Regions from separate parts of the Serratia fonticola genome, predicted to be linked through region 1. Evidence: predicted binding sites of a transcription regulator. Region 1 holds the regulator's gene; the other holds the start of a gene.
The links. Region 1 encodes Fur, which represses iron uptake genes when iron is present. Its sites were predicted from a motif close to ATAATAATGAGAACNACTATCAA; they were not measured.

Region 1 (5,171 bases):
AGAAAGGTGCCGAGATCGTTGGTTTCGATCAGACCGGCGTGTTCTATGGTCTGCAATCCATCCTGTCGCTGATCCCATCCGACGGCAGCAAGAAGATCGCGACTCTGGATGCCAAAGATGCACCGCGCTTCCAATACCGCGGCATTTTCCTGGACGTAGCGCGTAACTTCCACCAAAAAGACGCCGTATTGCGCCTGCTGGATCAAATGGCAGCCTACAAGCTGAACAAATTCCACTTCCACCTGACGGATGACGAAGGTTGGCGCATTGAGATCCCTGGCCTGCCAGAGTTGACCGAAGTGGGCGGCCAGCGTTGTCATGACCTGAGCGAGACCACCTGCCTGATGCCACAATACGGCTCTGGCCCGGCACCGCACGGTGGCTTCTTCTCCCGTCAGGACTATATCGACATCGTTAAATATGCTCAGGCACGCCAGATTGAAGTGATCCCTGAAATCGACATGCCGGCGCACGCCCGTGCGGCGATTACTTCCATGGAAGCTCGCTACAAGAAGCTGCTGGCCGAAGGGAAAGAGAAAGAGGCCAACGAGTTCCGCCTGGTGGATCCGACCGATACCTCCAATACCACCTCTGTACAGTACTTCAACCGTCAGAGCTACCTGAACCCATGCCTGGATTCCTCCAAGAACTTCGTGGACAAAGTGATTGGCGAAGTGGCTCAGATGCACAAAGAGGCCGGTCAGCCGCTGAAAACCTGGCACTTTGGTGGGGACGAAGCGAAGAACATCCGTCTGGGCGCTGGCTATACCGACGTGAAAAACCCGGAAGCGGGCAAGGGCATCCTCGATCTGAGCAAAGAAGACAAGCCGTGGGCCAAATCGCAGGTTTGTCAGGCCATCATCAAAGACGGCAAAGTGGAAGATATGGAACACTTGCCAAGCTACTTCGGTCTGGAAGTCAGCCAGTTGGTGAAAGCGCACGGCATTGACAGAATGCAGGCGTGGCAGGACGGCCTGAAAGATGCCAAAGACTCGAAGGCCTTCGCGACCAAGCATGTGGCGGTGAACTTCTGGGATACCCTGTACTGGGGTGGTTTCGACTCGGCTAACGACTGGGCGAACAAGGGATATGACGTGGTGATCTCTAACCCGGACTACGTCTACATGGACTTCCCGTATGAAGTCAGCCCGGACGAGCACGGTTACTACTGGGGCACCCGTTTCAGCGACGAGCAGAAGATCTTCAGCTTTGCGCCGAACAACCTGCCGCAGAACGCCGAAACCTCGGTTGACCGTGACGGTAACCACTTCACCGCCAAGAGCGACAAACCATGGCCGGGCGCATATGGTCTTTCCGCCCAACTGTGGAGCGAAGTGGTGCGTACCGACCAGCAGATGGAATACATGATTTACCCACGTGCTGTGTCGCTGGCAGAACGTGCATGGCACCGCGCCAGCTGGGAGCAGGATTACAAAGCTGGCCGTGAGTACAAAGGTGGCGAAACCCATCAGGTCGATACCAAAACTCTGGATCAGGACTGGCTGCGCTTTGCCAACCTGATTGGCCAACGTGAGCTGGCCAAGATGGATAAAGCGGGTGTGAGCTATCGCCTGCCGGTCCCAGGTGCACGCATCATCGGTGGCAAGTTGGAGGCGAATATCGCTCTGCCGGGCCTGGGAATTGAATATTCCACCGACGGCGGCAAACAGTGGCAGCGTTATGACGATAAAGCACGCCCATCCGTAGCGGGTGACGTGCAAATCCGTGCAATCAGCCCGGATGGCAAACGCTTCAGCCGTGCCGAGCCAGTGAAAGCGTAAGTGAGAACTCCGCCCACCTACGTGTCGGTAGAGGGGCGGAGATAGTGCGAGGTGAGAGCAAACTGCAATTGTGATAATTGAGTGGATATTTTTCCCCGGCCTGTCCGGGGATTTTTTTGCCTATCATCCGGGCATAAAAAAACCGCCATTTAGGCGGTTTTCGCGTTCTGGCTGGCCAGAATCAGTTCTTGTTGTGCAGCGTTTCGTTCTCGCGGCAATCACCGGTTTCACAGTGGCCGTACAGGTACAGGCTGTGGTTGGTGAGCTTGATACCGTGTTGCTTGGCGATATCGCGCTGACGCACTTCGATGGATTCGTCGCTGAACTCGATCACTTTGCCGCAGTCCAGGCAAATCAGGTGATCGTGGTGGTGTTGCTGAGTCAGTTCGAAAACCGACTTGCCACCTTCAAAATTGTGGCGGGTCACAATACCTGCGTCGTCAAACTGGTTCAGCACGCGGTATACCGTGGCCAGACCAATTTCTTCACCCATATCTATCAGTTTTTTGTACAGATCTTCCGCACTGACGTGATGGCATGCCGGATCCTGCAAGACTTCCAGGATTTTGAGTCGCGGAAGAGTGACTTTTAAGCCAGCCTTCTTCAATGCGGAGTTGTTATCAGTCATGCGGATTCAGTCCTGTTACTATGCTAATCAAGTTGAGGCGTTCTCGCCTATGGCATCGGTTGGCACAAAGCGTTAATTGCGTCTCATTATAGAACCGGTTGCTGCAAATAGAAACCGCCGGTTGTTAACAAACATATCTTTGCACGTTTACAGGGTAATCATGCAAAGCTTTGATGGATGGGATAAACCGATATCTCAGTCTACCGTGGCGAGGTAGGAAGTTACAAACTTGTAGCTTCTATTGCTCTAATCCGTGATGCCGATAACAGAAGGGCGCGCTCTACGGCGCCCTTACTATGTGTTACCTATCCGCCGGGGCAGAGGCTTAGCCGACGATCTCGGCCAGGCTCAGCTCTTCAGTGATTTGCTTGACCCAGGCGTCTACACGTTCGTTGGTCAGCTCAGGTTGACGATCTTCGTCAATGGCCAGCCCGACAAAGTGGTCATCGTCTGCCAGACCCTTGGAGGCTTCAAAATGGTAGCCTTTGGTTGGCCAGTGGCCGACGATGGCCGCACCGCGTGGTTCAATGATGTCGCGGATGGTGCCCATCGCATCGCAGAAATATTCCGCGTAGTCTTCCTGATCGCCACAGCCAAACAGCGCCACCAGCTTGCCGTTAAAGTCGATGTCTTCCAGCGTCGGGAAGAAATCATCCCAGTCGCACTGGGCTTCGCCATAGTACCAGGTTGGGATACCGAGCAGCAGGATATCAAACGCTGCCAGATCTTCTTTGCTGCTTTTGGCGATGTCGTGGATTTCTGCCACGTCGTTGCCGAATTTTTGCTGAAGCGTCTTTTGGATCATCTTGGCAATGTTTTCGGTATTGCCAGTGTCGCTGCCAAAGAAAATGCCTACATGAGCCATAGTAAAGATAACCTTTTAATTCAAATGAATGTGTTGCGTAAACGCGGCCTGAGGCGCTGCCAAGGGCAGGCTTGCTCAGCCGTAAATGCGTATCATGCCAGAAATTTGCCCTGAGGTTTTATCGCGTTTATGCGATGCCTCTGCGGAGGTGGAACCGATCTGGCGTCATCCTTAACGCCGTGCCGCCTATGCGACAGCAGAGATCAGTGTTCTGGCTGTTCTTCTGCCAGTTGAGCCAACAGCATTTGTTCGATCAATTCGCTGCGGCTGATATTGCGCTGGTCGGCCAGTTTGTTGAGAGCATCTACCGCGTCTGCGTTGATTTTCAGCTCCACACGCCGTAATCCACGCACTTTGTCCCGTCGTAGCTGATTGCGCTTATTAATTCTAAGCTGTTCATCACGGGAAAGCGGGTTGGTTTTCGGGCGCCCTGGACGGCGTTCATCTGCGAACAGATCCAGCGTCGTGCGATCCGTTTGTTCTTTTGCCATTGTTGCGCTACTGCAAGGGAGTTTGCATCAAAAAGCGGTTTACGCTTCCAGACGGTTCGATTTACACAATTCGGGCCAATAAACCCTAACCCAAATTCACCCCCAGCCAAGCGCAGCTTCACACCTGGACAGGGTGGCAAAATTATAGCGCGCCATATTACCCCAGCAGATGGAGCGACGACAATGCCTAACTTAGCTACAAACGCGCTAAGCTATTCTCTCTAGCGCGTTTTTTCGCCACTTGAGCTCAGGGCTGGTCAATAAAGCGGTGGATTGCCCGTAATACGGCGTCCGGTTTCTCCGCATGGACCCAGTGACCGGAGCCTGCAACCACATAGGCGCGTGCCTGCGGGAACTGGCGGGCGATGTCATCGCGGTAGCTATCCTGCACGTAAGGCGAGAGGCCACCACGGATAAACAGCGTCGGGTGCGGCCAGGGTGGAACCTCTTGCCAGCCGATAATGTTCTCATATTGCTCGATCAACACCGGCAGGTTGAACCGCCAACTGCCAGCATGGAAAGATTTCAACAGAAACTGGATCACGCCTTCTTCATCCAGCGTGGCCCGCATGAGCTGCGCAGCCTGTTGACGCTGGGTGATGCCCGCATCGGTGACGGCTTGCAGTGCGGTAAAGATCTGGTCATGGCGGCGAGTGTCGTAATCCACCGGGGCGATATCGATCGCCACCAGCCGTTCAATCCGCTCCGGGGCTAGCGCGGTCAATGCCATCGCCGCCTTGCCGCCCATTGAGTGGCCGATCACGATGGCTCGCTCGATTTGCAAGTCGTCTAACAGCGTCAACAGATCCTGCGCCATCGCCGGGTAGGTCATCTCCGCCGCGCGCGGTGACAGCCCGTGATTGCGCAGATCGACCTTGATCACCGTATGCTGCTGGTTCAGGTCGCGCGCCAGCACGCCCAGATTATCCAGATTACCGAACAGACCGTGGATCAGCACGATCGGTAGGCTCGCTGGCGTAGCAGCCTCTGCGGCCAGTAATTGATAATGTAATTTCATGGTGAAGTTCATGATGTTGAGATAATGAGTTAGGTTATCATGATTGCAGAGATATTGGTTTGTTCGCAGAATTTTGCCGATATTTCATGGTATGGTGAGGGGTTGGCGGCCAAGGCGGTTGGCTAAAGTCTGCTTTTGCCGTTTGGGAGAACATTGTAGTGTTCGCACCCGCGCTTTTAACCTTATAATCCCATGGCTTGAATGCACCAATTGGCTTCAGGTTCATAAGTAGAAAAAACGTACTGGATAAAGATGAAAACTATTGAAGTCGACGAAGAACTTTACCGCTATATTGCCAGCCACACGCAACATATCGGTGAAAGTGCGTCTGATATTTTACGGCGTATGTTGAAGTTTACCGCAGGCCAGCCTGTGCGCACGGCCCCTG
Region 2 (5,171 bases), 1.7 Mb from region 1:
CTACCAACTATGTAACCACTCTCATCACGTTACAACATATTTTTCGGACCGAGGGAGCTAGGCATCAGAAAGGTGAAGTGCCATAAATGCAAAAACCCGCTCAATTGGCGGGTTCCTTTTTGATTTGTCGCTGCGGATATAACTTCGCGAAGCTTATATGAATTTACTCAATTTGCGCGCAAAATCAACGCTTATATCTGTCTGCATCAAAATTAAATGCATCGCTTATCGGTAGATACATCATGAACTCTGCCGTTTTCAGCCAGACATCGATCCGCGTCTCACACGTCCGCAGGCACCAATTACGAGGGGTAAAGAATACGTGATGCTGTAAAAGGCCGAGTATAGGAATTCGTGGAAATTTCGTGGATGTCGTTTTTTATCATTACAAATCAAAAAGATAAAAAAAGACCGAGTACGATTCCTATACTCGGTCTAGGGAAAGGGCTCTTGGGAGAGAGCCGTGCGCTAAAAGTTGGCATTTATGCAAGGTTTGTTCAACCGTGCATTCTAAGAATAGTCTAAGGTGCAAGTTTTGCCAGCCCAGCGCACACAAGTGATAGTTACAAACAGAAATTAATTACGTACATCTCGTCACCACCCGTAAACTTTTGCATAAGTATCGGGTGGTTAGCTGATTAGTCAGCACACAGTTTTTCTGCTCTTTCGCGGAAAGGTTGCACGCTCATTTTCTGGCCGGGATGGTTGGCATCATCCAGCAGGATCACATCCAACGATTGGGCACGCTGCTGCCCCGCTTTCACCTGTGCTTCAGCTGCTTCATTGAGCGGATACTGCATCAGGGTGCTGTTGTTGAGCACGAACAAGGCGGCCCCTTTGCGGCATTGCAGCGTGACCTCCTCTTTGGTGAACGCCCACTGTTTGCCGTACTCCAGCTTAGTGACATTAACCAGCTTATCTGCCGCCAGCGCGCTCGACGCCGTTGCCAGCAGCGCAATACCAAGAATTACAGATTTCATGTTTTTGGCCTTAAGTTGCGATTTAAATCGATTTTCCCGCAGTTTGGGGGCATCCGGCAAGGCGCAATGTCATACCGGTGCATAGGTTGCAAATAAACTCACCAACAGCAGCACCGCTGCGCCCAACGCCACCTCAAGCCAGCAGGCGATTACCACCCCGCGCTGTGCCAGATTGGGGGGGGTACGCATCGCAGGGACGATAACGTAACGGTTGGCCAATGCCACCATCACCATCAGTGCCACCAGCCCGACTTTGACTAACAGCAAACGCTGATAGGCGGAGCCGAGATCGACTGGCCAGCGTCCAAGGATAATCAGGCTGTTGATTATGCCCGTGACGATCACTAGCACCACGGCAACATGGCCCCAGCGAGAGAAACGGATCAGGGTGGCGATAGCATCACTACGCCACTGCGGTTGTGGCAAGTAGCGCAGGCAAAGCAACAACGGTAATAGGCTGCCGAACCAGTAGCCTGCCGCTAACAGGTGCAAGGCGTGGTTAACTCGGTGTGCAATTCCCAATATGCCCGCATGCATCGCCGCATGGCCGATAAACGCCATGTTGATCAGTAGCAGTGCCGAGCACAGAGCCAGCGCTTGCCCCCGCTTTGCCGCAGGCAACAGCAAGGCTAACAAGGCCAGCAGGGAAAAACCCAGATGCCAGCGCCAGGCCTCACCAAAGGTGGTGCCCAACACCGCCCACCAAATGCTCAATTGCCAGGTATCCGCCCAGCCATCGCCCATCAATCCGGCCTGAATGGCCAGCATCAGCAAAGCGGTTAATGCGGAGATCCAGGTCGAGGCGAGCAGCAGCGGGCGCAAATCGCGGGTGATTATCGGGGAGAGGCGCTGTGGCGACAGGACGGCGGTGAACAGGCTGACACCAAACATCAGCATCACCGCCGTAAAGTGCACAAAGCGACACAGCACAAACAGGGTCGCCAGAGTCATGGCTTAGTTAACGGTAAAGCTGTACTGACCTTTGGTTTTATGACCGTCAACGGAAACCACGTGCCAGCTAACCTGGTATTTCCCCGCAGCCAGTTCACTTTCAATCGGTACGTTAATCTGGGTGTTGTTGCTTGGATCCAGATCCAGCTTGCCGGTTTTAACCACGGCGTTATCTGGGCCGGTCACTTTGACACCGCTGAAGTTAGGCTCAATGCCTTCGGAGAAATTCAGCGTCAGCACTTTTGGCGCAGAGCTGACGGTGGCGTCTGCCGCCGGAGTCTGTACTTTCAGGTGGGCATGCGCCAACGCCTGCTGAGAAGACAAGCCGACAAACAGCACGAAAATGGTGGAAAGCAGGCGATAGGATGAACGAATTTTAGCGATCACGGAGGAGTCCTTTATCAATTATGTAGGTGATAAGGGCCAAGACCGGTTACGCGGAGCGATGTTTCCGCAGCCTCAACCCACCACTGTGATTGCGCCACGGGTAAACAGCAGAAGGAGTGGGTAACTCACTGTTATAACTCTCTACCTCCCGGTAGCGTATCGCGTTAAATCATAACGACGGTGAATCGGCAAGTCGAGCACATCACTGATATTTTGCGATCTGGCAGCACGTATCGCTATAGCAGTTCGATAAACGCAGGGCAAAAAAACCGCATACGGTGAAAAGTACACGGCTAATTGATTCGCTGAACGGGCGCAGCATGCAGCGCCCCTACGTATCAGGCTTGGCTATCGCTATAATATCGCCGTAAATTTAGAGCAAAAAAAACCGCGTACGGTGAAAAGTACGCGGTTTTCAGATTGATGACAAAAGCGGGTTATCAGGCCTGGCCGTTACCGCTTACTGCCTCAGCACCCATTCTCTTCAGATCTTTATCAATGAAGAACAGTGCCTTGCCGCTGCTGCCTACCAGCGCCAACTTGTCCAATACGGATTTGAACAGCTTCTCTTCTTCGTGCTGCTCGGCAACATACCATTGCAGGAAGTTGAAGGTTGAGTAGTCTTGTGTGGTCATTGCCACGTGCGCCAGTTCATTGATTTGACGAGTGATCAGTTGCTCATGCTCGTAAGTCTGCTGGAAAACGTCCGCCAGTGATTCAAACTCTACCGGCGGTGCAGAAATGCTGCCGATCAGTGGCAACGCCCCGGTATCACTGAGGTAGTCGAACAGACGCTGCATGTGCTGCATCTCTTCGCGTGAATGTTCTTTAAGGAATGCGGCAGCCCCTTCGAAGCCTTTATCGCTGCACCAGGCGCTCATTTGCAAATACAAATTGGCGGAATAGAATTCCAGATTCAGTTGCTCATTCAGTTTCGTGGTCATTGCTTGCGTTAGCATGAGGATCCCTATTATTTTTGCAGGTCATAAACTTAATTGACCGCATTATGCCTTGATTAACACAAAATAAAAACACTTGATTTACATTCATTTATTTAAATGACAATTAACCATTAAAATCAACAGATTAAGAAATCAACGAAATTTAACATCAAATTATTATGATAATCATTTTCATCTTTATATTTACAGTAAGACGAATCATTCTTATTTAACAAAATAAACCAATGGCATTACGCTTAAATATTATATCACCCTGTTTTTTGTAATGACTCTAAGCCCAAAGTCTGAAGATCATAGGGATATGTTGGTTTGAGAAGCTTGCCAAGTGCGGCACGGTAGATTACCTTCTGCGCTGAGTTGCCGTTACACAATAGAAGGAGGATCCCATGGGTTACAATCTGGCAGAGCTTTCCAAAGACGATATGGACAAGGTGAACGTTGATCTGGCCGCGTCTGGAGTGGCATTCAAGGAACGCTACAATATGCCGGTGATCCCTGAGATGGTGGAACGTGAGCAGCCAAAGCATCTGCAGGACTACTTTCGCGAGCGTGTGATGCACTATCGCGTCGAATCACACAAATTCTCTCGCCTGCCTTACGAACCTAAAATGAAGTAATGGCCCCACGCTCTAACCCTCTCCCACAGGGAGAGGGAACCGATCGAGTGTGTTTGAAATTTCTCGCGACTCACCTTGGATGAGGAGGCGATCGATTTTGCTAAAGTTACCGATTTACTTCCAAATGAGCAGGGGTTAACAGCTCCCTCTCCCTGTGGGAGAGGGTTGGGGTGAGGGGCCCGCGAAACGGTCGGTAGCCAGCATCAGCTGGTGCAAAATACCCGGTTCATCCGTGGAGTGCCCTGCCCCTTCAACAATATGCAGTTCAGCCTCTGGCCAGGCCTTGGCCAGATCCCAGGCGTTTTGTACCTGGCAAGCCATATCGTAACGGCCATGGACAATCACCGCCGGAATATGGCGGATCAGCGGGACGTTGCTCAGCAGTTGGTCATCGCTGTCGAGAAAGCCCTGATGGCTAAAGTAGTGGTTCTCAATGCGGGCAAAGGCCAGCGCGAAATCATCTTCGCCAAAAGAGGCGGAAGCATCGCTTGGCAACAGCGTTACCGTTTCCCCTTCCCACACGCTCCACAGTTTGGCAGCCTCAAGCTGCACTTGCAGATCCGGTGACGTCAGGCGTTGACGGTAGGCCGCAATCACGTCCTTGCGTTCTTCCTCCGAAAGAATAGACAGCACCCGCTCCCATTTATCCGGGAAGAAGCGAGAAGCGCCGTCTTGATAATACCAACTCAGTTCCTGCTTACGCAGCGTGAAGATCCCCCGCAGCACCATCTCGCTGACGCGTTGCGGATGGGTCTGTGCATAGGCCAGCGCCAGCGTGGAACCCCAGGAGCCACCAAAGACCAGCCACTGGTCCACTCCCGCCATGACACGCAGTCTTTCGAGATCGTCGACCAGGTGCCAGGTAGTGTTATTGTCCAGGCTCGCATGCGGTTTGGAACGGCCACAGCCGCGTTGATCGAACAGCAAAACCTTATAGCGCTGCGGGTCGAACAGCTGGCGATGATAAGGTGCGCTACCACCGCCAGGCCCGCCGTGGATAAATACCGCAGGCTTACCGTTTGGATTGCCGCTCAGCTCCCAGTAGATCCGGTGCCCATCTCCAGTATCCAGCCAACCGCTGTCATAGGCGGATAATGGCGGGTACAAACCTCGTAATTGTTCCATGGCGCGTGCGTCTCTCTGTGAGTGATACCTTCATCAAAGCCGAAGCCGCTCATCAGGTCAACGGTAAAACGCTAAAACCTCCACCTATACCAACATGTTAGTGTGCGTTTGCTCAAAATGAAGTCGACTTGCTTTTACGCATATGGGGT

Region 2: the regulator Fur is predicted to act here: its motif matches at 3,433-3,455, upstream of ftnA (non-heme ferritin).

The regions. Positions count from the first base shown of each region.
Region 1 is NZ_CP011254.1:3,510,124-3,515,294, forward strand. Features, by position in the region: gene WN53_RS15615 (beta-N-acetylhexosaminidase) at 1-1,781, shown strand, start outside; gene fur (ferric iron uptake transcriptional regulator) at 1,963-2,409, opposite strand; gene fldA (flavodoxin FldA) at 2,735-3,274, opposite strand; gene ybfE (LexA regulated protein) at 3,478-3,765, opposite strand; gene ybfF (esterase) at 4,013-4,795, opposite strand; gene seqA (replication initiation negative regulator SeqA) at 5,036-5,171, shown strand, end outside.
Region 2 is NZ_CP011254.1:5,255,372-5,260,542, forward strand. Features, by position in the region: gene WN53_RS29195 (DUF1133 family protein) at 185-352, opposite strand; gene WN53_RS23305 (YebY family protein) at 639-980, opposite strand; gene copD (copper homeostasis membrane protein CopD) at 1,050-1,931, opposite strand; gene yobA (CopC domain-containing protein YobA) at 1,935-2,318, opposite strand; gene ftnA (non-heme ferritin) at 2,759-3,277, opposite strand; gene WN53_RS23325 (DNA polymerase III subunit theta) at 3,667-3,897, shown strand; gene pip (prolyl aminopeptidase) at 4,033-5,022, opposite strand; gene WN53_RS23335 (TraR/DksA C4-type zinc finger protein) at 5,135-5,171, opposite strand, start outside.